DNA from 3 places in the Hydrogenophaga electricum genome. Region 2 is predicted to be linked to each of the others. Evidence: predicted binding sites of a transcription regulator. Region 2 holds the regulator's gene; each other region holds the start of a gene.
What was found. The regulator FNR, encoded in region 2, switches genes on or off when oxygen is low (the NO sensors DNR and NnrR bind a similar motif). The targets are predictions, from matches to a motif close to TTGATNNNNATCAA.
Positions count from the first base shown of each region.

Region 1: a site for FNR is predicted at 2,829-2,842, ahead of QQK43_RS22735 (hemerythrin domain-containing protein). Genes of this name have one in related genera too.
Region 3: a site for FNR is predicted at 4,197-4,210, ahead of QQK43_RS02000 (hemerythrin domain-containing protein). Genes of this name have one in related genera too.

Region 1 is NZ_BSPB01000106.1:81-4,202, forward strand. It holds partial or broken gene QQK43_RS22725 (PTS fructose transporter subunit IIC) at 1-1,401, shown strand, start outside; gene QQK43_RS22730 (shikimate 5-dehydrogenase) at 1,404-2,240, shown strand; gene QQK43_RS22735 (hemerythrin domain-containing protein) at 2,277-2,792, opposite strand; gene QQK43_RS22740 (HDOD domain-containing protein) at 2,902-4,086, opposite strand.
Region 2 is NZ_BSPB01000001.1:149,449-163,292, reverse strand. It holds gene pheS (phenylalanine--tRNA ligase subunit alpha) at 1-462, opposite strand, end outside; gene rplT (50S ribosomal protein L20) at 585-947, opposite strand; gene rpmI (50S ribosomal protein L35) at 972-1,175, opposite strand; gene infC (translation initiation factor IF-3) at 1,360-2,022, opposite strand; gene thrS (threonine--tRNA ligase) at 2,060-3,967, opposite strand; gene QQK43_RS00750 (glycosyltransferase family 2 protein) at 4,179-5,003, opposite strand; gene aceA (isocitrate lyase) at 5,167-6,498, opposite strand; gene QQK43_RS00740 (DMT family transporter) at 6,801-7,748, shown strand; gene QQK43_RS00735 (sulfite exporter TauE/SafE family protein) at 7,769-8,440, opposite strand; gene hemN (oxygen-independent coproporphyrinogen III oxidase) at 8,501-9,880, opposite strand; gene fnr (fumarate/nitrate reduction transcriptional regulator Fnr) at 10,061-10,780, shown strand; gene QQK43_RS00720 (hypothetical protein) at 10,831-11,139, opposite strand; gene QQK43_RS00715 (nitrogen fixation protein FixH) at 11,201-11,581, opposite strand; gene ccoG (cytochrome c oxidase accessory protein CcoG) at 11,541-12,953, opposite strand; gene ccoP (cytochrome-c oxidase, cbb3-type subunit III) at 13,073-13,844, opposite strand, start outside.
Region 3 is NZ_BSPB01000002.1:147,428-161,271, reverse strand. It holds gene QQK43_RS02015 (FTR1 family iron permease) at 1-1,172, opposite strand, end outside; gene efeB (iron uptake transporter deferrochelatase/peroxidase subunit) at 1,204-2,478, opposite strand; gene efeO (iron uptake system protein EfeO) at 2,593-3,456, opposite strand; gene QQK43_RS02000 (hemerythrin domain-containing protein) at 3,591-4,136, opposite strand; gene QQK43_RS01995 (DUF808 domain-containing protein) at 4,319-5,284, opposite strand; gene QQK43_RS01990 (phytanoyl-CoA dioxygenase family protein) at 5,345-6,169, opposite strand; gene QQK43_RS01985 (DUF2164 domain-containing protein) at 6,166-6,438, opposite strand; gene purL (phosphoribosylformylglycinamidine synthase) at 6,464-10,483, opposite strand; gene map (type I methionyl aminopeptidase) at 10,617-11,438, shown strand; gene QQK43_RS01970 ([protein-PII] uridylyltransferase) at 11,464-13,844, shown strand, end outside.

The DNA.
Region 1 (4,122 bases), on a different contig from region 2:
AGCCGGCCGCTGAAGATCGTCGCCATCACCTCGTGCCCCACCGGCGTGGCCCACACCTTCATGGCGGCCGAGGCGCTGGAGCAGGGCGCCAAGGCGCTGGGTCACCAGATCCAGGTGGAAACGCAGGGCTCCGTCGGGGCGCAGAACACGCTCAGCGCCCAGGCCATCAGCGACGCCGATCTGGTGCTGATCGCGGCCGACACCCAGGTCGAGCGCAGCCGCTTTGCCGGCAAGCGCCTGCATTCCTCAGGCACCAAGGCCGCCATCCACGATGCGCAGGCCCTGATCGCCAAGGCGCAGACCGAGGCTGCCGTGTGGGGGGGCGAGGGCGCTGCCGCCGCAACGACCACCACCGCAGCCGGTGCCCCGTCCGCAGGCAAGGGGGCCACCACCGGCCCGTACAAGCACCTGATGACCGGCGTCTCTTTCATGCTGCCCTTCGTGGTGGCGGGTGGCCTGCTGATCGCGCTGGCCTTTGCGCTGGGCGGTATCTACGTGTACGACGACGCGCACAAGGGCACGCTGGGCTGGGTGTTGTTCCAGATCGGCGCCAAGGGCGGCTTCGCGCTGATGGTGCCGGCGCTGGCCGGCTATATCGCGTTTTCCATCGCCGACCGGCCCGGCATCGCGCCCGGCATGATCGGTGGCCTGCTCGCGGGCACCGTGGGCGCCGGCTTCCTCGGCGGCATCGCGGCCGGCTTCATCGCCGGTTATTCGGTCAACGCGCTCAACCGCTGGATCCGCCTGCCGCGCGGGCTCGACGGCCTCAAGCCGGTGCTGATCCTGCCGCTGCTGGGCGCTGTCATCACCGGCGTGGCGATGATGATGGTCATCGGCCAGCCGGTGGCGGCCATCATGGCGGCGCTGACCGAATGGCTCAAGGGCCTGCAGACCGGCAGCGCCATGCTGCTGGGCATCACGCTGGGCGCGATGATGGCGGCCGACATGGGCGGCCCGATCAACAAGGCGGCCTATGTGTTCTCGACCACGCTGATCGCGTCGGGCGTGGCCACGCCGATGGCCGCCGCCATGGCCGCCGGCATGGTGCCGCCGCTGGGCATCGCGCTGGCCTGCTACCTGTTCGGCAGCCGCTTCACCGCCGAAGAGCGCGAAGCCAGCAAGGCGGCCGCCGTGCTCGGCCTGGCCTTCATCACCGAAGGCGCGATTCCCTACGTGGCGCGCGATCCGCTGCGGGTCATTCCCGCCTGCGTGCTGGGCGCGGCCACCGCCGGTGCGCTGTCGATGATGTGGGGCATTGCGCTGCAGGCGCCGCACGGCGGCGTGTTCGTGCTGGCGATTCCCAACGCGGTCAACCACGTCATCCTCTACGCGCTGGCGATCCTGGCCGGCACCGTGGTCACCGCCCTGGCACTGGGCGCCTTCAAGAAGAAACTGGCCTGAGCATGCAAGACGACCCCCGTTTCACCATCAGCCGCGACACCCGCCTGTGCATGTCGCTCGCCGGCCGGCCGGGCAACGCCGGCACCCGGCTGCACAACCATCTGTACCGGCAACTGGGGCTGGACTGCGTCTACAAGGCCTTCACCACCACCGACCTGCCGGCCGCCATCGGTGGCATGCGGGCGCTGGGCATCCGGGGCTGCGGCGTGTCGATGCCGTTCAAGGAAGCCTGCATTCCGCTGCTGGACGAGTTGACGCCGTCGGCCGCGCGGCTGCAGTCGGTCAACACCATCGTCAACGACGACGGCCGGCTGGTCGCCTACAACACCGACTACATCGCCGTCGCCGCGCTGCTGAAGGCGCATGGCGTGGCGCCGGGAACGCCCTTCGTGCTGCGCGGCAGCGGTGGCATGGCCCGTGCCGTGCTCGCCGCCCTGGTCGACCACGGCCTGCACCAGGGGCTGGTGGTTGCGCGCAATCCGCAGGCCGGCGCCGCACTGGCCGCGCAGCACGGACTGGGCTGGCAGCCCGATGTGCCTGCCGCGGCGCCGGGGGCGCTGCTGGTGAACGTGACGCCGCTGGGCATGGCCGGTGCGCCGGAGGCGGCGACCCAGGCGTTCCCCGATGCGCTGGTCGGTGCCGCGTCGTGCGTGTTTGATGTGGTGGCCCTGCCGCCCGACACGCCGCTGGTGCAGGCCGCCCGGCGCCTGGGCCGGCCGGTGATCAGCGGGGACGAGGTGATCGTGCTGCAGGCGGTGGAGCAGTTCGCGCTCTACACCGGGGTGCGCCCGACGCTGGCGCAGGTGGCCGCTGCGGCGGCCCATGCCCGCGCCGCGTAGGCCGGGCTGGCTCGGGGAATGGGGTGAGGCCGGGCGTCAGCTGCAGCTGACGCTGCCGCAACCGCTCATGGTGGCGGGGCGGACCTTGCCCGGGTCGGCCAGGGTCTCGGTGCGCGAATCGAAACCCACTTCCTTCATGTGCAGGGCCAGGCCCGCGTCCATGGTGGCCGCGTGCTGCGGGAACCATTCCACCAGCGCCTCGGCCAGGCGGTTGATGATGTCGGTGTCGCCCTTCTCGTAATGCTCGGTCACGGCGCGCAGGGTTTCGAGGATGGTGGCGTGGTGGCTGGCGTGGCAGTTGTCGGGGGCAAAGCCGATCGCCACCATCCAGCGCTCTTCCTGCGCAAAGTGCTCCACCGTGTGGTCGACGAAGCGCAGATACAGCGGCAGCTGTTCGCTTTCCGGCAGGGCCAGCAGTTGATTGAGCATCTGCACGAACTCTTCGTGCGTGTCGTCCATGCGGCCGTCGCCGGTGCGCAACTGGTCGGACCACGGCAGGCCCTGGGACGGCGGCACGGCGGCGGGAGCTTCGGGGGTGGCGGTGGCGTTCATGGTGCGGGACTCTAAGCGGCGGCTGGCGGCAAGGGCTTGACGGGCGTCAAGCGCTTCCGGAAAACGCGGACAGCCGCCATTGTGCCCCGGCGCTGGCGGGGCAGCGCTCTCAGGCGTCGACCGCCGGGGGCGTGGCCTGACCGGTGGCCAGGCGCATGGCGGCGACGAGGTCGGGCGCCTGCAGCGCGGCGGGCAGTCCGGCGAGCACCGGGTCCTGCGCGATCGCGGCACGCAGGTGGTGGGTGTCGGGGCCGTCGCCCAGGCCCAGGGCCTGCTCCACGGGCAGCGGCTCCAGGGCCAGGCGTTCGCCCAGGCGCACACACAGGTAGCCCAGTGCGATGCGCGCCAGGCGGGCCGGCTGGATGGCCAGCGGCGGCGTGATCAGCAGGCGGCCCATGTCGCTCACGTCGTTCACCAGCGCGTTGGGCAGCTCCCACGAACGCATGAGCATGCCGCCGATTTCCACCGCGTTGAGCCCGAGCAGATCCTGCTCCAGGCGGGCGCGCGCCAGCCGGTCGCGGTGCAGCCAGGCCGGCAGGCCGGCGGCCGGGATCAGCGAGGCGGTGGCGAGCTGGCCCACGAAACCGAGCACGACCTGGGTGGCCAGGGCGCTCTGGTCGGGCAGGTTCAAGGCCTTGCCCAGGCGCACAGCCAGTTCGCTGGCCAGGCCGCTGGCCTGCCAGATGCTGTCGAAGGCTTTCTGGGCTTCGGCCAGCGTGGGCTTGAAGGCGTCGGCCAGCATGTACTGCAGGCAGATGCTGCGCACGGTGTTGATGCCCAGGAACGTCACCGCCTGCCCGATGCCGGTGACGGGCTGGCGCAGGCCGTAATAGGGCGAGTTGACCTTGGCCAGCACCTTGGCCGCGATCAGCGGCTCCCCCATGACGAGCTCGCTCAGCTCGGTCGAGCTGGCGCGGGTGAGGAATTCGGGCGACAGCAGTTGCTGCATCGAACGCGGTGGGCGGGGAATGCCGCGCACCGCCGTTTCCAGGGCCTGGCGCCGGTCGCTGTCGAGCACGGCTTCCGGCCGCCACTGGAAGCTGGCCAGCTCGGGCGGGACCGGGCCCAGCGCGGGCGGCGGCGAGGTCACGACCACGGGGGCCGGGGGCAGTGTGGACGGCGGGACGGGCGGAGGCGCCGATGGGGTCTGGCGGGGCGTCGCCTCGGGGCGGGCTTTGGGCGGCGCCGATGGTGGCGGGGCCTCGCCGGGGCGGTGGGCGGGGGGCTTGCGCCACCACCACCAGGCCAGGGCGAGGACCAGCACGGCGGCCAGCCAGAGCAGCAGGGGGGACATGGGATGGATCTCCGGCCGGCCGGGGGCCGGGTTTTC
Region 2 (13,844 bases):
CATGGAACGCGCCGGGTGGTTGGGCGGGTTGTTCAGGGCTGTGAAGCTGAACCAGTCGGTTTCGATCTCGGGACCATCGGCAACATCGAACCCCTGCGAGGCAAAGATCGCCTCAATGCGCTCCATCGTCAGACTGACCGGATGCAAGCCGCCTTGCCCGCGCTGGCGCCCCGGCAGAGTCACATCGAGCGCTTCGGCTTTCAGCTGAACCTGCAACTCGGCATCGGCCAGGGCTTGGCGCCGCTCGGTCAACGCCGCTTCAATCGCCTGCTTGGCCACATTGATCGCTGCCCCCCGGGTCTTTTTCTCATCGACCGACAAGGCAGCCATGCCCTTCATCAGCTCCGTGATGCGGCCCGACTTGCCCAGGTACAGCGCCTTGGCATTTTCGAGATCGGCCGGTGTGGTGGCCTGGGCAAACGCACCCCGGGCACCGTCCACCAGAACATCCAACTCGTTCATGTGTGTCTTTCGGCAAAACAATGAAAAAGGGGCTGAAGCCGGCGGCAAACCGCTCAAGCCTCAACCCCTTCAAACGACGTGACCGCCAAGCTACCGAAGAGGCAGCCCTCGGCCGTCGGAAATCAAGCGGCGGCCAGCTTGGCTTTGACTTGTTCCACGATGCTGTTGAAGGCAGCAACGTCGTTGACGGCCAGATCGGCCAGAACCTTGCGGTCGATGGCGATCTCGGCTTTCTTCAGGCCATTGGCGAACTGGCTGTACGTCAGGCCGCAAGCGCGGGCACCAGCGTTGATACGCGCAATCCACAGTTGGCGGAAAACGCGCTTCTTGGTACGGCGATCACGGTAGGCGTATTGGCCCGCCTTCATCACCGCCTGCTTGGCGATGCGGAAGACGTTGCCGCGACGGCCGCGGAAACCCTTGGCCAGAGCCAGAACTTTCTTGTGTCGGGCGCGAGCCGTGACACCACGTTTGACGCGAGGCATGTGTGTTCTCCTTGTTCGTCGTGATTACAGGCCAGCCGAGGGCAGCATCTGTGCCATGTGACCCATGTTGGTCTCATGCACCGTCACCGCACCGCGAAGGTGGCGCTTGTTCTTGGTGGTCTTCTTGGTCAGGATGTGACGTTTGAAGGCTTGACCGCGCTTGACGGTCCCACCCGGACGAACGCGAAAACGCTTTTTCGCGCTGCTCTTGGTCTTCATTTTGGGCATTCTCATGCTCCTGTTTTGTTTGTGCTCGTGAGGCGCCGCGAACCTTCCGCGAACTTGTTGGCCCCGAGACACTTCTGATGAGGCTCCCGAAAGAGCCCCCGATCGGCCATGGTTTTCACCCTGGCCTGCGATGAAAAGGCCCGAAGACCTTATCACCCCTTTCTGTTCAACCGACCTGCCTCAATCAGGCGGCCTGCCCAGCTGGCGCTTCAGCCGCCTTGGGAGCGGAACCACCACCAGCCTTCTTGCGTCCAGGCGCGATCATCATGATCATTTGCCGCCCTTCCAGCTTGGGAAACTGCTCGACGATGATCGCATCACCCAGGTCGTCCCGGATGCGATTCAGCAGTGCGAGACCCAACTCCTGGTGGGTGATTTCGCGACCGCGAAACCGCAGCGTGATCTTGCATTTATCACCGTCGTCCAGAAAACGGCGGATGTTGCGCATCTTGATGTTGTAGTCGCCGTCGTCGGTACCGGGACGGAACTTGACTTCCTTGATCTCGATGACCGTCTGCTTGGCCTTGGCCTCAGCCGCCTTCTTCTGCTCCTGGTACTTGAACTTGCCGTAGTCCATCAGCCGGCAAACCGGCGGAGTGGCCGTTGCCGCAATTTCCACCAGATCCACATCCAGCTCACCGGCCATGCGCAACGCCTCTTGGAGACTCACGATGCCCAGTGGCTCGTTTTCCGGTCCATTGAGGCGAACCTCCGGAGCCATGATTTCTCGGTTCAGGCGGTGTGCACGCTCTTCACGCTGGCGGCGGTCGCGAAAATTGGTAGCTATGGCGGTTTCCTTGGATGGGCAAATTAAAAAAACGGCGACATCCCCATCGGGGACGCACATGCGAAGGAAGCAACAGCCTATGCGGCTCCGGAAGGATTTACACCTTGGAAGCTATATCTGCCGCCACAAGCCTGGAGAAGTCCTCCAGCGGCATGACACCGAGGTCTTTGTTGCCTCGCGCCCGCACGGCCACGGCTCCAGCAGCTTTCTCTTTGTCGCCCACGACAAGGATAAAAGGCAGCTTTTGCAACGCGTGCTCCCGTATTTTATACGTAATTTTTTCGTTGCGCAGATCAAGAGCCACCCTAAGCCCTTGATTTTGCAGCATTTCGGTGATTTCGCGACAGTAATCGGCTTGGGAATCGGTGATATTGAGCACCGCCACCTGCACAGGGGCCAGCCATGCAGGCAGCGCGCCCGCATGCTGTTCGATCAAGATACCGATGAAACGCTCCAGGCTGCCGACGATGGCCCGGTGCAGCATGACAGGGCGATGGCGGCTGCCATCCTCACCGACAAACTCCGCATCCAGGCGCTCCGGCAGATTGGGATCGACCTGGATCGTGCCGCACTGCCATTCGCGCCCCAGCGCATCCTTGAGCGTGTACTCGATCTTGGGCCCGTAGAAAGCCCCCTCACCCGGCAGATAAGTGAACTCGCACCCCGACGCCCGCAAACCCTCGGCCAGCGCCGCCTCGGCCTTGTCCCAGCTCTCCTCGGTCCCGATCCGTTTTTCCGGGCGGGTGGACAGCTTGTAGATGATGTCGGTGAAACCGAAGTCTTTGTAGACCTTCTGCAGCAGCGTGGTGAACGCCTGGACCTCACCCTGGATCATGTCTTCCGTGCAGAAGATGTGACCATCGTCCTGCGTGAAAGCGCGTACGCGCATGATGCCGTGCAGACCACCCGTGGGCTCGTTGCGGTGACAGGCGCCAAACTCGCCATAGCGCAGCGGCAGGTCGCGATAGCTCTTGATGCCCTGCTTGTAGATCAGGATATGGCCAGGGCAGTTCATCGGCTTGAGCGCGTACTCGCGCTTTTCCGACTCGGTGGTGAACATGTTCTCGCGGTACTTGTCCCAGTGGCCCGTCTTCTCCCACAGCGACTTGTCGAGAATCTGCGGCCCCTTCACTTCCTGGTAGCCGTTCTCACGGTACACCTTGCGCATGTACTGCTCGACCTCTTGCCAGATCACCCAACCCTTGGGGTGCCAGAACACGGTCCCCGGGGAATGCTCGTCAAGGTGGAACAGGTCCAGCTCGCGGCCGATCTTTCGGTGATCGCGCTTCTCGGCCTCCTCCAGCATGGTCAGGTACTGCTGCAAATCGTCCTTGCTCGCCCAAGCCGTGCCATAGATGCGCTGCAGCATCTCGTTGCGATGATCGCCGCGCCAGTAAGCACCCGCCACCTTCATCAGCTTGAAGTGCTTGAGCTTGCCCGTACTCGGCACGTGCGGCCCCCGACAAAGGTCTTCGAACGCCCCTTCGCGATAGAGCGACACGTCCTCGTTGCTGGGAATGCTGGCGATGATCTCGGCCTTGTAATGCTCACCCAAACCCTTGAAGTACGCCACCGCCTCGTCACGCGGCAGCACACGGCGCACCACAGGCTCGTCCTTGGCGGCGAGTTCGGCCATGCGCTTTTCGATCGCCACCAAATCTTCGGGCGTGAAGGGCCGCTTGTAGGAGAAGTCGTAATAGAAGCCGTTGTCGATCACCGGACCGATGGTGACCTGTGCCTCGGGAAACAGTTCCTTGACCGCATAAGCCAGCAAATGCGCGGTCGAGTGACGGATCACCTCAAGACCATCGGCATCTTTGGCCGTGACGATGGACAACGGGCTGTCCTGGCTGATGAGGTGGCTGGTATCCACCACCTTGTCACCGATCTTGCCGGCCAATGCAGCCTTGGCCAGGCCGCTGCCGATCGAGGCAGCGACATCGGCGACCGTGACCGGCCCGGGAAACTCGCGTTGGGAACCATCGGGAAGCGTGATGTGCAACATGGCGTATCCGAAAAACAAAAAGCGCGGCAGAGGCCGCGCTAGGAGAGGGAGGAGCAAGAAATCGGGCAGGCGCGAACTGCAGGCCTCAAAGGGCCAGAAAAACCACCTCCGGTGTAGTTCGCGGTGTCATAACCTGAATGCCTTTCTCGATCTTGCTGATCAAACTGCCTCGCATTCTCTCATACATCGGCCAACCGCTATCACCCGATGCTCAGCCGAGCGGATGCCCCGGAGCCCCCTCTCGTGCGTCCGCGTACCAGCCGAGGAGCACCGACCAGGAAGGATGTTTGTCACGCAACAGAACATGGGCACGCCGGTTGGCCACCAAGAGCTCGGGCGTTTTGGCGCCGTTAGAGCTTCCCTGCCCCATGTGATAGACGAGCGAGTCTTTGACGCACACCACCCGCCGGCCAGCCAGAATCGTGCGGTAGCTGAAATCCGTCTCCTGTCCGTAGTAGACAAACGATTCGTCAAAATAGCCCAGACTGACCATCCAGTCCCTGCGCACGCCATAGCAATACCCATAGCCGTAAGGATCGTCCAGAACGATGGAGGGGAGCTGGCCCGCAAGGGCATCCATCTGGGCCTCGATAAGGCTTCCTGCTGCGTCAAAAGCCTCGGGCGCATCGAGCGCCTGCAATCTGGAGCAAGGATCCCCCGCGCCACCACCCCGGTAGGGCATCGAGGGGCTGGCAACCGCGACCGAAGGCATGTCCAAGGCACGCAGCAGCGCACTGGCCCAGCCGGCGCCGCAAATGATGTCCGGATTGACGAAACACAGGTACGGCGCCCGCGACTGTCTGGCAAACGCATTCCAGATCTGTGTGAGGCTGCGGTTGTCCGCGTTGTTGTCGATCACGGTCAACCGGTAGGGCACATCCGTTTTGGCACGAATGCTGTCGATGGCCGCTCGCTCGAACGCCTCGCTCCGGTATGTGACCATGAGGATGTCAAGCACAGGCGCGTCGTCGGGCGCCCCCTTTTCCCGACCATGGGTGTCGTGACAGGAAGCAGGGAATATCGAAAGGTTGTTCATGCAACGGGACCAGCGATCGGCAGCGACGGAATATAAACCCCTCCTGCCATGCCACACACCCCGCACGACACAGCGCCTGGAAGGCCTGCGACCATCACCACAGGCAAACAAACAAGCCCAAGGCTCACGCCTTGGGCTCGAGATGCCCGACTGATCCCGTGGATCAGTGGAACTGCTCTTCTTCGGTCGAACCGGTCAACGCCTTGACGCTGGACGAGCCGCCCTGGATCACCGTGGTCACGTCGTCGAAGTAGCCTGCGCCGACTTCCTGCTGGTGCGACACGAAGGTGTAGCCCTTCTCACGAGCGGCGAACTCAGGCTCTTGCACCATTTCCGTGTAGTGCTTCATGCCTTCGCCTCGGGCATAGGCATGGGCGAACTGGAAGGTCTGGAACCAGTTGATGTGGATACCGGCCAGGGTGATGAACTGGAACTTGTAGCCCAGCGCGGACAGGTCTTCCTGGAAGGAAGCGATCTGTTTTTCGTTGAGATTCTTCTTCCAGTTGAACGATGGCGAGCAGTTGTAGCTCAGCAGCTTGCCGGGGCAGGCAGCATGCACGGCCTGAGCGAATTCGCGGGCGAAGCCGATGTCGGGCACGCCGGTTTCACACCACACCAGATCGGCGTAGGGGGCGTAGGCCACGCCGCGGCTGATGGACTGCTCCAGACCGTTCTTGACGCGGAAGAAGCCTTCCTGCGTGCGCTCCCCGGTGAGGAAGGGCTTGTCGTTGGCGTCGTGGTCGCTGGTGATCAGGTTGGCGGCTTCTGCATCGGTGCGGGCCAGCACGATGGTCGGCACGCCCATCACGTCGGCGGCGAAGCGCGCGGCGATCAGCTTCTCCACGGCCTCCTGCGTCGGCACCAGCACCTTGCCACCCATGTGGCCACATTTCTTGACCGCAGCCAATTGGTCTTCAAAGTGCACGCCAGAGGCGCCGGCAGCGATCATGTTCTTCATCAGCTCGAAGGCGTTCAGCACGCCGCCGAAACCGGCCTCTGCATCGGCCACGATGGGCAGAAAGTAGTCGATGAACTCAGCGCTGCCCGGCTCGACACCACGGCCCCACTGGATTTCGTCAGCGCGTTTGAAGGTGTTGTTGATGCGACGGACCATGGTCGGCACGGAGTCGTAGGCGTACAGCGACTGATCCGGGTACATGGTTTCCGAGGTGTTGCCGTCGGCGGCGACTTGCCAGCCCGACAGGTACACAGCTTCCAGGCCGGCCTTGGCCTGTTGCATGGCCTGACCGGCGGTGATGGCGCCGAAGGCGTTCACGTAGCCCTTCTTGGCACTGCCATTGATCTTGTCCCAGAGTTTTTCCGCACCACGCTGAGCCAGCGTGTATTCGGGCTGCAGGCTGCCGCGCAGACGAACCACATCGGCCGCGGTGTAGCCACGCTTGACGCCCTTCCAACGGGGGTTGTTGGCCCAGTCTTTTTCGAGGGCTTCGATCTGCTGCTGACGGCTGAGTTGCTCTTTCAGGGATTGGGGCATGTCGGGACTCCGTGAGGTTGGTGAAGAGGTCGATCAGCTCAGGCCTTGCTGGCTGTGTCGATGGCTTCACTTTAAGTCTTATAGAAGACACAGGAAATCTCTTATGTCTTATACAAGACTTTTTTTATTCTCTTTTAAATCAAAGACATTTCAACAATTTTTCTCAATGCAAAATTTGTTTTCTTGTATTGAGAAATTTTTCCGCAATGCAGCACAAATACTTCCACAATACAAAATTTAACTTTCTCATTGTGGAAGGCACTCATGGAGGCGCCTCCCCGCTTGAGGCATGATGCGCAGCCATGTCGGCCCTCCCCGTTGTCGCAACCGCTCCCCGTTGGCTGGCCTACGGGGCCTTGGCCCTGAGCATGTCGCTCGTTGGCAGCTATGTGGCCTTGTCCAAGCCGTTGGTGGCCATATTTCCGGTGTTTCTGCTGGCCTGGTTGCGTTTTGGTATCGGCGGTTTAGCGATGGCATCCTGGCTGCGCCGTCCGGCAGACGAGCCCCCCATCACACCGCGGGTAAAACGCCTGCTGTTCCTGGAATCGTTTCTGGGCAATTTCCTCTTTTCCATCTGCATGTTGTTTGGCGTGCGCTTGACCACCGCCGTGGCGGCCGGCGTGGTGATGTCCGCCATTCCCGCGGTCGTGGCCATCCTCAGCGCCCTCTTCCTCAAAGAGCGCATTGGTCGCCGTACCGCAGCAGCCATCGCCTGTGCCGCCATCGGCATCGCTCTGTTTTCGTTGCAGAAACCGATACACGACGATGCGCTCGCGGCGACTGCCAGTCAATTTGCCGGGGTATCCCTGACCGTGTGGGGCAACCTGCTCGTTTTTGCCGCCGTGGTCTGCGAAGCCTCCTATGTTGTGATCGGCAAACGCTTGACCGAAGGGCTTGGCCCCAAACGCATCTCGGCCATCATCAACCTCTGGGGTTTTGCTCTGGTGACCCCCCTGGGGCTCTGGGCCGCTTTCTCCTTTGACTTCGGCAGTGTGTCAATGGGACTGTGGGCGCTGTTGGTCTTCTATGCCCTGGCTGCAAGCATGTGGACCGTCTGGCTGTGGATGACCGGCCTGAAGACGGTGCCTGCGTCTCGGGCTGGTGTGTTTACCGTCATGCTGCCGGTGAGTGCCGCGGCGGTTGGCGTGCTGTTCATGGGCGAGCGCCTGTCATCGCTGCAGGTGTTGGCTTTTGCCATTGCCTTGCTCGGCCTTGTTCTGGCCACCCTGCCTGCACGCAGCCCAAACTGAAGGTATCCCAAGACCTTCGGTCAAAGGCACCACAAGCCGGTAGGCTGCGTGATGCCCATCCAGAGCGCCCACCCGGATGTGAGAGCCAGCGCCAAGCCTGCCAGCCGAATCGCCCAGCCCCCCGAAGCGCCGCCCCGGACACGCAACAACAACCACGGACCTGCAGTGAGCGACAGCGAAGTGCCCGCCGAAAACAAGGCCATGATCAGCGCCCCATCGAGCGCACTGGCCGACAAAGAAGCCATGAGCAACGCCGAGTAGAGCAGCCCACAAGGCATCAGCGCCCAGGCCACCCCAAGCACCACCGGAGCCTTGCTGCCCATGCCTGCGAGCACCGGTCGGGCACGGCGCCAGACCCCCTGCCCCAGATCCTCGATCCAGCCGGGCTGGCGTGCGCGCCATATCAGCGTCACACCCAGAAGCAGCGCCGCCACGTGAAACATGGTCCACACCGGGCGAACCACCTGGGTGTTGGTCCCCAGCCAAGCGAGGCCTTGCACAGAACCCGCAGCGAAAGCCCCGAACAGTGCGTACCCCACCATGCGGCTGACCTGGAAATACCACAAAGCCTGTGTACTCCGTGAACCGGCTGCGCGGCTGATGCCGGCGCAGGCAGCCCCACACATGGCCACGCAGTGCGGGCCACCGACCACGCCCATGAACAGGGCTGTCAAAGCCATCGAGGTCTGCATGGAAGCACTCTAGCAGGCGAACACGGGGGCGTCACCGCACCCCGACATGCCCGTTGTCCATCAGATGATCTTGGAAAAGCGTGCGCGATCGATGTCGCCTTGCAGGTACTTGTCAAAAACCATGGCAATCGCCCGCACCAGGTACCAACCGGTGGCTGTGACCTCGATCCCAGCGCTGTTGATCTTGAGCAACCCTTGTTCGACCAGCCCGTCCAGGGTTTCCAGCTCACGGGCGAAGTAGGTCGGAAAATCGATCAGATGTCCCAGCTCGATGGATTCGAACTGCACCGCCCCCTGGCACATGATGGACATGATGACCGAGCGACGCAGCAGGTCATCGCGCGACAAGGCCAACCCCCGCACGATGGGCAAGCGCCCCTGGTCCAGCGCATCGTAATAGTCTTCCAGGGTCTTGGCATTCTGGCTGTAGGTGGCGCCAATACGGCCAATGGCCGACACCCCGAGCGCAATGAGATCGCAGTCGGGCTGCGTGCTGTAGCCCTGGAAGTTGCGATGCAGACGCCCTTGCCGCTTGGCCACGGCGAGCGCATCGCCAGGCAAGGCGAAATGGTCCATGCCCACATACACGTACCCTGCATCGCTCATCGCATCGAGCGACATCGACAGCATGGACAGTTTGTCTCCCGGGCTGGGCAACTCGGCCGCGACGATGCGCCGCTGAGGTTTGAAGCGCGTGGGCAGATGGGCGTATGCGTACAACGCAATGCGGTCAGGGCGCAGCTCGTTAACCTGGGCAAGCGTTCGAGCAAACGATTCCGGTGTCTGCAGCGGCAGACCGTAAATCAGGTCCACATTGACCGACTCGAACCCGATCTTGCGGGCAGTATCGACCAATGCAAACACCTGCTCTGCGGGCTGCACGCGATGCACCGCCTTCTGCACGGCCGGATCGAAGTCCTGCACCCCGAAGCTCAGGCGGTTGAAGCCCAGGCGTGCCAGTGTCTGCAAGCGCTGGCTGGTAACGGTACGCGGATCCACCTCGATCGAGTACTCCCCACCGGGCACCAGCGTGAAATTGCGGCGCAGCATGGTCATCAAATCTTCCAGCTCCGGATCGGACAGGAAGGTAGGGGTACCGCCCCCCAGATGCAACTGTGAAACGTTGTGCCCTTTGCCAAAATGCTGAACCTGCAGTTCGACTTCGCGGGTCAAGTAGCGCAGATACTCGGCAGCACGCTCATGGTGTTTGGTGATGACCTTGTTGCAGGCACAGTAGTAGCACACCGACTCGCAGAACGGGACATGCACATACAGTGACAGCGGCAACGCCAACGAGCCTGCTCGACGCTGTTCAAGAGCCCTGACGTAATCTGCCTCGGTGAACGCCTCCACGAAGCGGTCGGCGGTCGGATACGAGGTGTATCGGGGACCTGGAATGTCGAATCGCTTGAGCAATTCGTCGGATATGGCGTGACTCACTGGCAGTTCTCCACTTGGGCGTTCCAATGTGCCTCAGTGGGTTGGCGGGGCCCTTGATCTTGGTCAAAAGAGACCGCGCGTACGGGGTTATCCCCACACCCAACGCCTTGATGGCACTGGGATTTCTCGACACCCTCCCATCCATGGGTTAAGCTTCGAGCGCCAATTGGCGGAAGATTTATGGACGTCCAAAGCATCAAAGTCGCCTGTTCGAGTTGCAACCTCCGCGAGCTGTGTCTGCCCATGGGCCTGAGTACAGACGAGATGAGCAAACTCGACAGTGTGGTTTCCACCCGTCGACGCATCAAGCGGGGAACAGCCCTCTTCAATGTGGGTGACAAGTTCACCTCCCTCTACGCGGTCCGCTCGGGGTTTTTCAAGACCTGCGTCACCACGGCCGATGGCCGCGATCAGGTCACTGGCTTCCAGATGACTGGCGAGATCATCGGTCTGGACGGCATCGTGAGCGACCGCCACTCCTGCGATGCAATCGCCCTGGAGGATGCCGAGGTCTGTGTGATGCCTTTTGATCAGGTCGAAGAACTCTCACGCGAATTCACGACCTTGCAGCACCATGTGCACAAGATCATGAGCCGCGAGATCGTGCGCGATCACTCGGTCATGCTGCTGCTGGGCAGCATGCGTGCCGAGGAGCGACTGGCGGCCTTTCTGCTGAACCTGGTGCAGCGCCTGCATGCACGCGGCTTCTCGCAGTCCGAGCTCATCCTGCGCATGACGCGAGAAGAGATCGGTAGCTACTTGGGCATGAAGCTCGAAACGGTCAGCCGCACGTTTTCGAAATTCGTCGACGAAGGCATCATCGACGTCAAGCAGCGCTATGTGCACATCAAGAACACCGACGGCCTGAGGTTGATCGTCAATCCAGGCACCTGCCGCTGACTGGCATCTGACATCTCACACCAAGCCCTTCGGTGCACCGAGGGGCTTTTTTATGACTGTGTCGGATCCCCTGCATGCGGGTGGCGGACACAGCCTTCGGGCCGCTGGTCCTCCGGCACAGGACAACGGTTCACCTCCAGCGGCGACATGGCGAGCAATGTGGTCAGCGCACTCGACGTCAGCGTGATGGCCCAGAAGCCAAAAAAGGCCAGGGTATAGACCGCTTGCCGGGACAACGCCAAAGGTTCACCAAACCAGTGCAGGTCGTGCGGATCCACCATGGCAAACACCAGCATTTCCAGCACGGCGGCGGCCAGAAATGACGGCCACCCTACCCACATCCATCGCTGCGCTTTCATCGTCGGTCTCCTCTACGCACGAAGTCGAGATTCGGGGTCGACGGGCTCGCCCCCGAAAGGCTCAGCGCTTAGGCGCCTCACCGGGCACCACGGGGGATGCCGCATGGTTGCGGGCCTGTCCGGCCGGCTGCATTTTGACAAGCGCGTCCACCCGCTCCTTTCCCTGCAGTGCTTTGGCAGCGGCCAGATCCCGCTCGTATTCGACCTTGTCGAGCACAGGATCTTGGTTGCTGTAGGCAATCACCGCTGTGGCAATGCCTGCCACCACAACAGCCATCGGCCCCCCCAATACCAGCCACATATGAGGGACCCGCCACCAAGGGATAGGTGCAGAGGCAGGAGACGTTTTCTGAGGGGAGTTCATGACCCAGTCCATGTGGTTGATGTGGTGAGGTTTCAGTTTATCGAGGAACCAGAAAGACAGCCTTTTCGGCGACTGCATCGGTCGGCTTCTCAGACGAGCGCACGAGAAAACGAATGGGGTGCGAACCGGGCTCTGCAGCATCCGGAGGAATTTGCACACGAACGGCGACCGAACGCACCTCAGTAGGCAGCACATCCACCCACCGATCCGACGCAATCACGATATCCGGCAGTCCGTCCACATCGAGAAAATAGCGTTGAGGGTGTTCAGTCGCGTTCATGACCTGCAAGCGGAACACATTCTCGATCCGCCCTTGCTCCACCATGCGAGCCAGTGCTCCACGATCACGGATCACATCCACTTTCAGCGGGGTGCGTAAATAAAGGCTGACCAGTAAGGCCGCCGTGATAGCCCCCAATGCCGCGGTATAGACCAGCACCCGGGGCCGGAAGGCGCGCCGGATCATCGCCTGCCGACTCCAGCCTTGTGCCACGCCGTTTTGTGTGGAATACCGGATCAGGCCACGCGGATACCCGACCTTGTCCATGACCTCGTCGCACACATCAATGCAGGCACCACAACCGATGCACTCGTATTGCAAACCCTTGCGAATGTCGATTCCGGTCGGACACACCTGCACGCACAGCGTGCAGTCGACACACGACCCCAAGCCAAGCGCTTTCGGGTCAGCCTTCTTGGAGCGCGCCCCACGTGGTTCACCGCGCGCTTCGTCGTAGGTCACGATCATCGTGTCCGGATCGAACATCGCACTCTGGAAGCGGGCATACGGGCACATGTACTTGCACACCTGCTCACGCAGAAAACCCGCATTGCCATAGGTCGCCAGACCGTAGAAAAACACCCAGAAGGTCTGCCACGGCCCCAGCGAGGCCATCAGCGTCAGCGAGCCCAGTTCGCGAATGGGGGTGAAATACCCGACAAAGGTAAAGCCCGTCCAGAGGGAAAAGATGAGCCAGAGCAGGTGCTTGAGGCCACGCTTGCCCACTTTGGCCACAGACATCGGGGCTTCGTCGAGCCTCAGCCGGGCCGAGCGCTCCCCCTCCACCCTTTTCTCTATCCAAAGGAATATTTCTGTGTAGACCGTCTGGGGACAGGCATAACCACACCAGAGACGCCCCGCCACCGCCGTGAAAAGGAACAAGGCCAGCGCTGAAATGACCAGCAACCCTGTCAGATAGATGAAGTCCTGGGGATAGAGCACCAGTCCAAAGAGGAAGAACCGACGGGACTCCAGATCAAAGAGAACCGCTTGGCGGGCATTCCACTGCAGCCATGGCAACCCATAAAAAACGATCTGGGTCACCCACACCAAAGCCCAGCGCCACTTGGTAAAGAGACCGAAAACAGACCGGGGCTGGATCTTCTTTTGGGAGACGTAAAGCGAAAGCACGGCCTCATCACCGCCACCTGCGGGCGACCGGGACGTCACCTTGTCAGCGGAAGACTCTTGAGACAAAGCACTCGCTGCTGGGGGATGAGAACTCACAAAGGCACTTTAAAAAAAGAAAACCCCAGGCATGAGATCTCATGCCTGGGGTCGATGAGGGCTTACTGTGCCGTACCGGGTTTGGTCGACAGGCCCCACACATACGACGCGAGCACGTTGATCTGCGCCTCGTTCAACAACGCCGATTGAGCCGGCATGTGGTTGGTGAAACCATTGTTGACCGCACGGACGATGGCATCCTCACCCCAACCATGCAACCAGGTGCCATCAGTGAGGTTGGGGGCCCCCATGGCATGCATGCCCTTGCCATCAGGTCCGTGGCAAGCAGCACAGGCCGCAAACTTCTCCTTGCCCAACGTGGCGCGGACCGAATCGTTGGGACTGCCGGAGAGGCTCAGCACGTAGTGCGCCAGATTACGGACATCTTCTGCCGAGCCCACTGCTGCCGCCATGGGAGGCATCACACCGGTACGGCCGTTGGCAATGGTGGTCTTGATGTACTCATGGCCCGTGCCGCCCAGCCAGTCACCATCGGTCAGATTGGGAAAGCTCTTGGAGCCTCGGGCGTCCGAACCATGGCACTGCGCGCAGTAGTTCATGAACAGGCGCTCACCGATGGCCCGTGCTTCAGGATCGGCCACCATCTGCTCCGGGGTCATGCCGGTGAATTTGGCATACACCGGGGCAATGGCATCCTCGGCCTTCTTGACCTCGGTCGCATGCTGACCCTGCGACGACCAGCCCAGGGCCCCCTGGAACTTGCCGAACATGGGGTACAACGCACCATAGATCAGCGCAAACACAACGGTGATGATGAACAGGTAGACCCACCACTTGGGCAGCGGGTTGTTCATTTCCTTAAGGTCCACGTCC
Region 3 (13,844 bases), on a different contig from region 2:
CCCACCACGCCTTCGATCATTTCACGGTTGCTGCCGGCGGTGGCCACCGGGAACAGGCGCTGCAGGGCCACGGCGCCCAGCACGCTGGCCACCAGCCCGGCCAGCACGCCGCCATAGATCCACTTCTTGCCGGCGTCCTGGCGCGCGACGTTGAGGGCACTCACCAGCGCCATGACGATCAGCAGCGCTTCCAGGCCTTCGCGCAGCAGGATCAGCATCGCGTCGATCGCGGTGTAGCGGGCTTGCGGGTCGATCTGCGCCAGCTCGTCGATCAGCGCCTGCAGTTGCTGCTGTTGCGCGGGCTGGGCGGCGTGGGCCAGCACCACCGGCACCTGGCTTTCGACGCGGCGGTACAGATCGGGCGCGCGGGTGCTGACCTCGCCCTCGATGACCGGCCAGATCTCGATGAAGCGTGTCAGCTTGTCCTGCCCTTCCGGCAGGCGCCCCGCCTCGAAGTCGCTCAGACCCTCGCGCAGCAGTCGCACGCCGTCCGTCAGCGTGAACCTCTCCTGGGACACCGCCATGGCCTGGCCGCTGTGGTAGCTGTCGATGGCCTGCTGCAACTGGCCGGCCTGATGCCGCACCTTCTCCAGGTTGAGCGGCTCGGTTTCGATCGCCACCCGCATCAGCGCCAGGGCCGTCTCGATCGCGCCGTAATGCCCCATGCTGGTGTTGCGCACCACCCGTTCCGAGCCGAGCCAGACACCGTTGAAACGCTGGTAGGCCGCCCGCAGCGCGGGCGCGTCGCCGGCCCCTGCGCCAGCGATCGATTGCGCCAGTTGCTGCAGCGCGGGCGTGATCCTGCGCTTGAACTCCGCCCGCTTGGCCGTGTAGTCGACCGGGTTCTGTTCCTGCTCGAAGGCAAGCAGCGCGCTGGACAGAGCCGCCAACTGGGGCGGCGCGGGTTGGGCGATCGCCTCTTCAAGCCGCTGGCTCAGCACCTGGCCCTTTTCGGAATTCCGGGCGTCAAGGCGGTTGAAATCCTCGCGCAGGCGCAGCAGCTCGGCAGAGGCGGTGGGCGCATCGCCCTTCTTGGCCGCGCCCATCGCGTCCGAGAGCGTGACGAACAGGTGGTTCACCGGCAAGCGCGACGCGGTGTCCTGTGCCTGGGCCAGCGGCGCCGCCATCAGCATCGCCAGCGCCAGCCAGGCTGCGGCCAGGAGCCGCAGCACACAACTTCCTGAAAAACCGGGTTTCAAGACCTTACGCACGGGGCGACTCCAGCAAGGCCTGACCAAGGTATTCCCCCTCCCGGACACCGCCGAAGCAGGCAAACAGCCCGCTGCCGATGTGGGTGATGTACTCGTTCATGCGGTCGATGCGGCCGAGCGCCGACTGCACGCCGACGAACTGGCCGGGCGACTTCTGGAACGAGACGAAAAGCAGCCCGGCGTCGAACTGGCCCGTCACCGGATCGATGCCGCTCGCGTAGGAAAACGAGCGCCGCAGCAACTGGATGCCCGACCGCTTGGACAGGCCCATGTGCGAATTCTCGGGAATGACGTATTGGCCCTTGGCGTCGCGCGCCTGAACGTCGGGAGCGTCGAACTCGGCCTGCGCGCCCAGGGGAGCACCACTGGGGCGCACGCGCCCGAAGGTGTCTTCCTGCCCTTTGAGGCTGGTGCGGTCCCAGGTTTCCAGGTGCATCTGGATCTTGCGTGCCACCAGGTAGCTGCCGCCCTGAAGCCAGTTCGGCGTGTCGACCCAGATGAATTCGTCGGCCTTTTTCAGCGTTTCCTGGTTGGCCGTGCCGTCGCGGAAGCCGAACAGGTTGCGCGGCGTGTCTTCGCCCCGTTCGAAGGCGTTGAAGCCGGCCTGGCTCCACTTCATGGTCACCGACGAACGCGCCTGGCGCACCAGTTGCCGCACGGCGTGGAAGGCGACCTGCGGATCGTTCGCGCAGCTCTGGATGCAGATGTCACCACCGGACAGCACGGGCCGGATCTGGTCGCGCGGGAACGCCGGCAGGTCTACGAAATCGGCGGGCAACTGGTCCTGCAGACCCAGCTTTTTCAGGAACGACGGCGACACGCCGAAGGTCAGCGTGAGCTGGTAGGCGCCCAGGCTGTCCGCTTCGCCGGTGTCCACCGGCGGCACATGGGGGTTGTCGCCATAGGCCGCGATGTTGTCGCCCCGCGTCAGACGGCGCGCATAGTCCGTCCAGCGCTTGAACACGTCGCGCATTTCCTGAACGTCGCTGGTGTGCAGATCCAGCACCAGAAAGTAGATGTGGCGCTGGGCCGGCGTGACGATGCCCGCCTGGTGCTCGCCGTCAAAAGCGTATGGCGCCGCGGCGGCGGTTTCCGCGGCCGACGGACCGGGCCCGGTGGCGGCCGGGCTGGGTGCCGCTGGCGGGCTCTGATCGGAGCATGCGGCCATCAGGCCGCCAGCGACCGCGAGGCCGACCGAACCCGCTCCGAGCTGGTTCAGGAAATGCCGGCGCGCCGGCACGGGAAAAGATTGATCTTCGGACTTCATGGGGACTTTCTGGCCGAACGCCTGCCGAGAGAGCAGATCACCGGCGTTTTCAATGCAAAAAGGTGGTGATGCATCAGACACCACCACCTCGGACGGACATACCGGATGGCCGGCTTACTTCAGGATGACGCCCATTTGCGCCAGGGGCTCGCCCAGCTTGTTGACAGCCTCGGCCAGGGCCTTGGTGTCGTCCTTGGTCAGCGCGGTGTAGGACTTGTAGCCCTCGCCCGCCTTGTGCTGCGCCAAGAGTTCGTTGACGGCCTGGAACTTGGCCGTCAGTTCGGACACCAGTTCGGGCTGTTTGGCCTGCAGCTTCGGCGTGAACAGTTCAAAGATCTTCTCGGCGCCCTCGATGTTGGCCTTGAAGTCGTACAGGTCGGTGTGCGAGAAGATTTCTTCCTCGCCCGTGATCTTGCTGGTCGATACCTCGTTGAGCAGGTCCACGGCCCCTTGCACCATCAGTTCGCCCGTGACATCGGCGGTCGGGATCTTGGCGCGCAGTTCCTTGATGTCGTTGATGAGCTGGTCGGCCAGCGCTTCGGTTCCCTTGGTGGTGTTCTGGGTCCAGAGGATCTTTTCGATCGGGTGGAAGCCGGTCCACTTCTCGTCCTTTTCCAGATCGGCCTCGCGGTTGTCGATGCGCGGATCCAGATCACCGAAGCTTTCGGCGATGGGTTCGGAACGTTCATAGGCCATGCGCGTGGGCGCATACAGGCGCTTCGCCTCATCGACCTTGCCGGCCTTGAGCGCGTCCACGAACTTCTGCGTGTCGGCGAGCAGCGTATCGATCTGCCCTTCCACCCAGGTCTTGTAGGCGGTGGTTTCAGCCGACAGATCGACGGCCACCGGGGCTGCAGCCGGTGCTTCCACCGCAGCAGGTGCGGGGGCGGCAGGCGCTTCGGGAGCCTGCTTGCTGCAGGCGGCGATGGACAGGGCAATGGCAGAAAGCAGAAGAGCGGAAAGCGGAGTGCGGTTCATGTGGCCACCTGATGGCGTTGTCGAGACCCGCAAATCTTAACTCATATTGATAATAATTCGCGTTTAAGAAATGAATCGGTTTGATCTGGCTCAAAGCAGAAACAGAAAATGCGCCGCCGTGCGGCGCGCACCGATCAGATGTAGGCGTTCACGGGCGGGGCATGGCGCATGTGCAGGCTCATGCCCAGCGCGGCCATGTGGTTGGCGTTGCGCCCGAGAATGGTCTCGGACAGGGGCAGAAACTCCGCTTCTTCAAACCGGGCATGGGCCTGGTACTCGGCCACGAGGCGCTGCAAGTCGCCGACATCCAGCTCGCTGCCCTGCCCTTTGGCGACCTGTTTGAGCCCTCTTTCGAGGCTTTTCCACAGCCGTTCGATGGCCCGGTGTTCATCGGTCAGGCGGCGCGTCATGCTGCGGACACGCTCGACCTCTTCGCCGGGCTGGGCGCTGGCGAGCACCGCCGGGAAAAGCTCGCGCTCCTCCTCCAGGTGGTGCTCGAAGATGGCTTCGCGGAAGAATTCCAGCGACTGTTCGGCAATCTGCCGCGCGCGGGCGGCAGGCGCCAGCAAGGCCGGCAACTCGTCCAGAGCCGTCAGGCGCCGGAGAATGCCCTCGTGGCAATTTGAAAAATTGTCCAGAGGCGTGGCGGGTGCAACCGGGGCGGCAGCAGCAGCGTTCATGGGAATCCTCGCAAAGGCAGTTGATTTGCCGCCAGTCTAGGCAGCCTGCCGGGCACGGGCTTGATGCATGTCAAGCGCCCACGAAGACCACCGATCCCTGCCTTTTTTCGCCCTCTTCAAGCGCTTTCCCACTCGGCGCAACCGCGTGGCGGCCCGGCACCCGACGCCTGCGCTTCGTGGATTCAGTGCGCTGGCGCCCCACGCAGGCGCTGGAAGGTCTGGACGGCAAACACCACCGCAGCGCCAGCGATCAGGCCGGCCACACCACCGGTCAGGCTGCCGAGCAAGGTGCCCACCCAGCCCAGGCCGTGGGTGAAGGCCTCGACCGCATGCCCCAGCGCGGGCACGCCGTGCAGCAGGATGCCGCCGCCGACCAGGAACATGGCGGCGGTGCCCAGCACCGACAGCGCCTTCATCAGCCACGGAGCAAATGCCAGCAGGCCGCGGCCCAGTGCTCGCTGCCATGCGGCGCGCTGGCGGCTGAAGAACAGGCCGACGTCGTCCAGCTTCACGATGGCGCCGACCAGCCCATAGACGCCAGCGGTCATGAGAAGCGAAATGCCCACCAGCACGGCCACCCGCTCAAGGAAACCGGCGCTGGCCACCGCGCCGAGCGTGATGACGATGATTTCGGCCGACAGAATGAAGTCGGTGCGGATGGCGCCCTGGATCTTGGCCTTTTCGAACGCCACCAGATCCACCGACTCGTCGCCCAAGGCCTGCACGCGTTCGGCCTGCCGTGCCGCCTCGTCTTCGGGCGCATGGAAAAAGCGATGCAGCAGCTTTTCGGCGCCCTCGAAGCACAGGAACAGCCCCCCGAGCATGAGCAGGGGCGTGATCAACCACGGAATGAAAGCACTGATGGCCAGCGCCGCCGGCACCAGAATGGCCTTGTTCAGCAGCGAGCCCTTGGCCACTGCCCAGACCACGGGCAGTTCGCGATCGGCTTTCACGCCCGTGACTTGCTGGGCATTGAGCGCGAGGTCATCCCCGAGCACGCCAGCTGTCTTTTTGGCGGCCATCTGGGTCATGGTGGCCACGTCGTCGGCCATGGCGGCGCTCTTGCGGGCCGCGACCTTGGTCATGAGGGCCACGTCGTCGAGCACGGTGGCGATGTCGTCGAGCAGTACGAGCAGGCTGGTGGCCATGGATCAGCAAGGAAGCGTGGTGATGGACCTGACTCTAGCAGCCCGCCTGCGCCCAGGCCGTCAGGCAGATGGCCAGACCGTGGGAAACAGCGCATCCGCCATGGGGGCGCGGTCGGCCAGGCGCTGCGCCAGCCCCGGAAACGGCGGCGAGGTGCGCCAGCGGCGGGGCGCATGGACCGCGTCGTCGCCGAGGTAGCGGGCTGAAAACACGCGGCGCCGTACGCCGGGCCCCGTGCCGCTGCTGGCGTGCAGGCTGAGCATGTGGAAGGCCACACAGTCACCGGGCTCCAGGGCCCAGGCCCGCTGCGGGTAGCGGTCTGGCTCGGTATCGACCGGGGGCAGTTCGGCCAGCGAACCTTCGGGAAACCACTTGGCCTGCTGGTCGCGAAAGGTCCGCGGCATGTACCAGGTGCCAGCGTGCGAGCCAGCGACAAAGCGCAGCGTGCTGGCCAGCGGAACGGGATCGACGGGGATCCAGAAACTCACGTTCTGCCGGCCGTCGACGTTGTAATACGGCTGGTCCTGGTGCCAGGGGGTGGGCTGGCGCGTGCCGGCTTCCTTGACCAGCAGGTGGTCGTGGTACAGCCGCACGGTCCGGCTTTGCATGAGCTGGGCGGCGATGTGCGGCAGCGCCGAGGCGGTGAGGATGCGCCGGTAGGCCGGGTTGTCCTGCCAGGTGCAGAAGTCTTCGACGAAGCGGCCCGGGTCGTCGGGCTCGCTGGCCACCAGGGCGAGTGGACTCAGGTGCGCCAGGTTGTGCTCGATGCCCGCTTCCAGGGTGCGCAGATCGTCGGCATCGAACACACCGCGCAGCACGACCGCGCCATCACGGGCATAGTCCGCCACCGTGGCCGCATCCAGCGGGAACCGCCGAGGGGCTGTCATCGCGAGCGCCCGGGGTTCTGGCGCCGGCGCCAGTAGGTGAAGGCCTCTTCGTGCAGCTCGATGTCGAGGTCGGCCACACGCGCCTGCAGGCGCTCCTGCACATCGGCCACCGCCTGGTTGTAGATCACCGGCGCGATCTCTTCGAGAAAGAAGCCCAGCAAGCCGCCGGCCGCGATGTTGCCGATCCGCTCTTCCATGTTTTCATCGAAATAGCGCTGGATCGAGGCGATGGCCTCGGCCCGCGCGTCCTTGGGAATGTCGATGCTCATGGCGGTGTGGGCGGCGTTCGGTGCGTCAACCCACCCAGCGGCGCGCGTTGCGCCAGATGCGCATCCACGGGCTGGGGTCCGACGGGTTGCCGCTGGTCCAGCTCATCTGGAGGTTGCGGAACACGCGCTCGGGGTGCGGCATCATGGCCGTGAAGCGGCCGTCGGCGGTGGTCACTGCCGTCAGGCCACCCGGGCTGCCGTTCGGGTTGAACGGGTATTGCTCGGTGGCAGCGCCACCGTTGTCCACGAAACGCATGGCGGCGATGGCTTGCGCCGGGTTGCCTCGGTGTTTGAAGTTGGCAAACCCTTCGCCGTGCGCCACCGCGATGGGCAGGCGGCTGCCGGCCATGCCTTGCAGGAACAGGCTGGGCGATTCCAGCACCTCCACCATCGACAGGCGCGCCTCGAAACGTTCACTCTGGTTGGTCGTGAAACGCGGCCAGGCTTCGGCGCCGGGGATGATGTCGGCCAGTTCGGCGAACATCTGGCAGCCGTTGCACACGCCCAGACCAAAGGTGTCGGCGCGGCCGAAGAAGCCCTGGAACTGCTCGGACAGCAGCGGGTTGAAGGTGATGCTGCGCGCCCAGCCGATGCCGGCGCCCAGCGTGTCGCCGTAGCTGAAACCGCCGCAGGCGACCACGCCCTTGAAGTCGGCCAGCTTGGCGCGGCCCGACTGCAGGTCGGTCATGTGCACGTCGTAGGCCTCGAAGCCGGCCTGCGTGAAAGCGTAGGCCATTTCCACGTGCGAGTTCACGCCCTGCTCGCGCAGGATCGCAACCTTGGGACGGCTCAGGTTCAGGAACGGCGCGGCCACGTTGTCCAGCGGGTCGAAGCTCAGTGCCACGTGCAGGCCCGGGTCGGCGGGCTGGCCGGCGACCGCGTGTTCGCTGTCGGCACAGGCCGGGTTGTCGCGCTGCTGGTTGATCTTCCAGCTCACGCTGTCCCAGACCTGCTGCAGGTCGAACAGGCTGGCACTGAACACGGCCTTGGTGTCGCGCCAGACCTGCAGCTCGCCCTTGCCCACCTCGATGGACGAGGACGCCGGGCGGGTCTTGCCGACAAAGTGGCTGTACTTGGACAGGCCGTGCTCGCGCAGGGTCTCCATGACCGCGTTGCGGTCTTCCGTCTTCACCTGCAGCAGCACGCCCAGCTCTTCGCTGAACAGGGCCTTGAGCGTCAGCTCTTCGCGGCGGGCGCTGACCTGGCCGGCCCAGTTCTTGGCGTCGCCGCTGTCCATGCGGCTGTCGGAGATACCGTCGCCTTCGGTGACCAGCATGTCCACGTTCAGCGACACGCCCACGTGGCCCGCGAAGGCCATTTCGGCGGCGGCGGCCAGCAGGCCACCGTCGGAACGGTCGTGGTAGGCCAGGATCTGGCCCTGGGCGCGCAGCGCGTTCACCGCGTTCACGAGGTTGATCAGGTCCTGCGGGCTGTCCAGATCGGGCACTTCGTCGCCCGGCTGGCCCAGGGTCAGGCCCAGCACACTTCCACCCAGGCGGTTGCGGCCCTTGCCGAGGTCGATCAGCACCAGGGTGGTGTCTTCAAGGTCACGGTTGAGCTGCGGTGTGAGCGTGCCGCGCACGTCGGCCAGGGTGGCGAAGGCGGTGACGATCAGGCTCACCGGCGAGGTGACCTTCTTCTTCTCACCTTCAGCGGTCCACTGCGTGCGCATGGACAGGCTGTCCTTGCCCACCGGCACCGACACGTCCAGCGCCGGGCACAGCTCCATGCCGATGGCCTTGACGGTGGCGTACAGGTCGGCGTCTTCACCCGGTTCGCCGCAGGCCGCCATCCAGTTGGCCGACAGCTTGACGCGCGGTAGTTCGATGGGTGCGGCCAGCAGGTTGGTGATGGCTTCCGCCACCGCCATGCGGCCGGAAGCCGCGGCGTTGATCGATGCCAGCGGCGTGCGCTCGCCCATGGACATGGCTTCGCCGGCAAAACCGGCGTAGTCGGCCAGGGTCACGGCGCAGTCGGCCACCGGCACCTGCCAGGGGCCGACCATCTGGTCGCGGTGGGACAGGCCACCCACGGTGCGGTCGCCGATGGTGACCAGGAAGCGTTTGGACGCCACGGTCGGGTGGCTCAGCACGTCGATCACGGCCTTTTCCAGAGAGACGCCGGTCAGGTCCATGGGCTGGAACTGGCGCTGCACGGTCTTGACGTCGCGGTGCATCTTGGGCGGCTTGCCCAGGAGAACGTCCATGGGCATGTCCACGGGCGACTCTTGGCCCTCATCCACCAGCGACAGGTGGCGCTCTTCGGTGGCCACACCGACCACCGAGAACGGGCAGCGCTCGCGCTCGCAGAAGGCCTTGAACTGCTCCAGGGACTCGGGCGCGATGGCCAGCACGTAGCGCTCTTGGCTCTCGTTGCACCAGATTTCCTTGGGCGCCAGGCCGCTCTCTTCCAGCGGCACGGCGCGCAGGTCGAAGCGCGCGCCACGGCCGGCGTCGTTCACCAGTTCGGGGAAGGCGTTGGACAGGCCGCCCGCGCCCACGTCGTGGATGAACAGCACCGGGTTCTTCTCGCCCTGCGCCCAGCAGTGGTTGATGACCTCTTGGGCGCGGCGCTCGATCTCGGGGTTGCCCCGCTGCACGCTGTCGAAGTCCAGCGACGCGGCGTTGGTGCCGGTGGCCATGGAACTGGCGGCGCCGCCGCCCATGCCGATCTTCATGCCCGGACCGCCCAGTTGAATGAGCAGCGTCCCAGCCGGGAAATCAATCTTCTTCGTCTGCGTGGCGTCGATCTGGCCCAGGCCGCCCGCGATCATGATGGGCTTGTGGTAGCCGCGGGTCACGCCGCCGACGTCTTGCTCGTATTCGCGGAAGTAGCCCAGCAGGTTCGGACGGCCGAACTCGTTGTTGAACGCCGCGCCACCGAGCGGGCCCTCGGTCATGATCTGCAGCGGGCTGGCGATGTGCTCGGGCTTGCCGCCCGGCTGGTCGCTCATGCCGCCCCAGAGCTTGGAGACGGTGAAGCCGGTCAGACCCGCCTTGGGCTTGGAGCCGCGACCGGTCGCGCCCTCGTCGCGGATCTCGCCGCCTGCGCCGGTGGAGGCACCTGGGAACGGGGAGATCGCGGTCGGGTGGTTGTGCGTCTCCACCTTCATCAGGATGTGATGCTGCGCCGCTTCTGCCTGGTAGGCCGGGGACGCATTGCCACCGGCCTTGGCGACAAAGCGCTCCAGTTGGTGGCCTTCCATGATGGAAGCGTTGTCCGAGTACGCGACGATGGTGTGCTGCGGGCTGGTCTGGTGCGTGTGGCGGATCATGCCGAACAGGCTCTTGTCCTGCGCCACGCCGTCGATGGTGAACTGCGCGTTGAAGATCTTGTGGCGGCAGTGTTCGCTGTTGGCCTGCGCGAACATCATCAGCTCGACGTCGGTCGGGTTGCGCTTCAGGCCGTGGAAGGCGTTGACCAAGTAGTCGATCTCGTCGTCGGCCAGGGCCAGGCCCCAGTCGGTGTTGGCCTTTTCCAGCGCCTTCCTGCCCATTTCAGGGCCGCCGCTCAGCACATCGACGTGCTCCATGGGCGCGGGGTGCAGTTCGGTGAACAGGGCCTCGGCCTGGTTGCGATCGGTCGTCACGGCCTCGGTCATGCGGTCGTGCAGCGCGTCGGCCACGGCGCGCAGTTGCTCGTCGCTCAGGCTGGCCTTGCCCAGCAGGCCGTTTTTCAAACCGATGCGGAATTCCACCAGGCGCTCGACGCGGTGCAGCGCCAGCCCGCAGTTGCGGGCGATGTCGGTGGCTTTGGAGGCCCAGGGCGAGACGGTGCCCAGGCGGGGCATCACCACCAGGGCCGGGGCAGCGGCCTTCTCGGCGGCCAGGTGCAGGTCGGAGGCGGGTTCGCCATAGGTGAGCAGTTCGCCCAGGCGCTGTTCGGTGGCCGCATCCGGCGCCGCATCGAAGGCCGCCAGGTGCACGAAACGGGCCGACAGCCCGTTGATCTTGTCGGAAACGCCTTGCAGGCGGGGCAGGAGTTGCTGGAGCTTGAAGTCGCTGACGGCATTGCCGCCGTCGAAGAAGCGAAGATGCAGGGTCACGGTGGGTGGCCTTGGGGGTGGCGGGCGCGGGGCGGCCCGGGGGATGGGAATCCCACGATTTTACCCGCGACACCCGCGCTGGCTTGGCCGGCAAGGGCCCACGCCCGGGGGGCGGATGGGATAATTCCGACCCATGAGCATCACTTACAAAGACGAGGCCGGTATCGCCGGCATGCGCGAGGCCTGCCGCCTGGCGTCCGAAGTGCTGGATTACCTCTCGCCGCTGATCCAGCCGGGCATGACCACGCTCGAAATCGACCGCCTCTCGGCCGACTACATGAAGAAGCAGGGCACGCGCTCGGCCACCGTGGGCTACCAGCCGCCCGGCTACCCGCCCTACCCCGGCCATGTGTGCACCTCCATCAACCACGTGGTGTGCCACGGCATCCCCAACGACCGGCCGCTCAAGAAGGGCGACATCCTGAACGTGGACGTCACCGTCATCACCCAGGACGGCTGGTACGGCGACAACAGCCGCATGTTCCTGATCGGCGGCGAAGCAGCGGCTTCGGTGCAGGCCCGGCGGCTGAACCAGGTCACGTTCGAAGCCATGTGGAAGGGCATCGTGATGGTCAGGCCGGGCATCCGCCTGGGCGACATCGGCCACGCCATCCAGACCTACGCCGAAGGCAACGGCTTCAGCGTGGTGCGCGAGTTCTGCGGCCACGGCATCGGCCAGAAATTCCACGAAGAGCCGCAGGTGCTGCACTATGGCCGCCCCGGCACGCTGGAAGAACTGCGCCCGGGCATGACCTTCACCATCGAGCCCATGATCAACGCCGGCAAGCGCGACATCAAGGAACTGGGCGACGGCTGGACCATCGTCACACGCGACCGCTCGCTCTCGGCGCAGTGGGAACACACGGTGCTGGTCACCCCCACCGGCTACGACGTGCTGACCCTGTCGGCCGGCAGCCCGCCGCTGCCGGCGTTCGTGACCACCACGGCCTGCTGACCCCCTTTCTCCCGGAGACCACGCCATGGGCGACCCCAAAGGCGAGATCGGCGCCCTGCGCCTCCAGTACCGCAGCGACAAGGCCGCCCTGCTCGCCCACCTGGGCCTGCAGGGCACATCGACCCGCGGCGTGCACAAGGCGCTCAAGCAACTGGCGCGGCTGACCGACGACAAGCTGCGCAAGCTGTGGGAATCCGCCGGGTTCGCGCCCGGCTTTGCGCTCATTGCCGTGGGTGGCTTCGGCCGTGGCGAGCTGTTCCCGAATTCCGACGTGGACGTGCTGGTGTTGCTGCCCGATGACGCCCACCCGGACGATGACGCCACCCTCAAGGCACGGCTGGAAGGCTTCATCGGCGCCTGCTGGGACATCGGGCTGGAGATCGGCTCCAGCGTGCGCTCGGTCGCCGAATGTGTGCAGGAAGCCGCGGGCGACGTGACCGTGCAGACCTCGCTGCTGGAATGCCGGCTCATCACCGGCGCGCGGACGCAGTTCACCCGCCTGGTGCGCGAACTCGGCGCCACCATGGACCCCAAGGCCTTCTTCGTGGCCAAGACGCTGGAGATGCGCCAGCGCCACCAGAAGTTCGAGAACACGCCCTACGCGCTGGAGCCCAACTGCAAGGAATCGCCCGGCGGCCTGCGCGACCTGCAGATGATTCTCTGGGTGGCCAAGGCCGCCGGCCTGGGCCACAGCTGGGACGAACTGGCCCGCACCGGGCTGGCCACCCCGCTCGAAGTGCGGCAGATCAAGGCCAACGAGGCCCTGCTCAGCCTGATCCGCGCCCGCCTGCACCTGCTGGCCAACCGCCGCGAGGACCGCCTGGTGTTCGACCTGCAGACCGCCGTGGCCGAATCGTTCGGCTACAAGGCGCAGGTGCCGGCGGTCATCACCCCGGGCGGCCAGGGCCACACACCGCCGACCGCGCGCACCGCCCGCCGTGCCAGCGAGCAGCTCATGAAGCGCTACTACTGGGCGGCCAAGGCGGTGACGCAGCTCAATCAGATCCTGCTGCTGAACATCGAGGAGCGGCTCAACGAAGACACCGGCCCGGTGCGCATGCGCCCGATCAACGAGCGCTTCTACGACAAGGCCAACATGCTGGAGGTGGCCAGCGACCACCTCTACATCCAGCAGCCACACGCCATCCTGGAAACCTTCCTGCTCTACCAGACCACGGTGGGCATCAAGGGCTTGTCGGCACGCACGCTGCGGGCGCTGTACAACGCGCGCCCGATCATGAACGCGAAGTTCCGCAGCGACCCGGTGAACCGCGCCACCTTCCTGCGCATCCTGCAGGAGCCCGAAGGCATCACCCACGCCATGCGGCTGATGAACCAGACCTCGGTGCTCGGGCGCTACCTCTGGGTGTTCCGCCACACGGTGGGGCAGATGCAGCACGACCTGTTCCACGTCTACACCGTGGACCAGCACATCCTGATGGTGCTGCGCAACGTGCGGCGCTTCTTCATCGCCGAGCACTCGCACGAATACCCGTTCTGCTCGCAACTGGCCGCCGGCCTGGACAAGCCCTGGATCCTCTACGTGGCCGCGCTGTTCCACGACATCGCCAAAGGCCGGGGCGGCGACCACTCCGACCTGGGCGCACGCGACGTGCGCACCTTCTGCCGCCAGCACGGCATCGACAGGGAAGACGCCCGGCTGATCGCCTTCTTGGTGAATGAACACCTGACCATGAGCCGGATCGCCCAGAAGGAAGACCTGAGCGATCCCGACGTCATCGCCGCCTTCGCCCAGCGCGTGGGCAACGAGCGCTACCTCACCGCCCTGTACCTGCTGACGGTGGCCGACATCCGCGGCACCAGCCCCAAGGTGTGGAACGCCTGGAAAGGCAAGCTGCTCGAAGACCTGTACCGCTACACCCTGCGCGCGCTGGGTGGTCGCGCGCCCGATGCCGACGCCCTGGTGGAAGCGCGCAAGCGGGCGGCGTTGTCGGTGCTGGCGCTGCACGCCCTGCCGCACGAGGCGCACAAAAAGCTCTGGGACACGCTGGACCTGAGCTACTTCATGCGCCACCAGGCCGACGAGATCGCCTGGCACACGCGCGTGCTGACCAAGGCCCTGGCCCAGGCGCAGCCCCAGTGCAAACCCAACGCGCAGGGCGAGGTGCCGGCCGGCTGCAGCATCGTGCGTGCACGCCTCTCGCCCGAAGGGGAAGGCCTGCAGGTGCTGGTGTACGCACCCGACCAGCACGACCTGTTCGCCCGCATCTGCGGCTATTTCGACAACGCGGGCTTTTCCATCCTGGACGCGCGCGTGCATACCACCCGCGACGGGCGCGCGCTGGACACCTTCCAGGTGATCACGCCCACGCTGTCGGAGCACTACCGCGAGCTGATCGCCATGGTCGAGAACGACCTGGCGCTGACCATCGACGAACGCGGCCC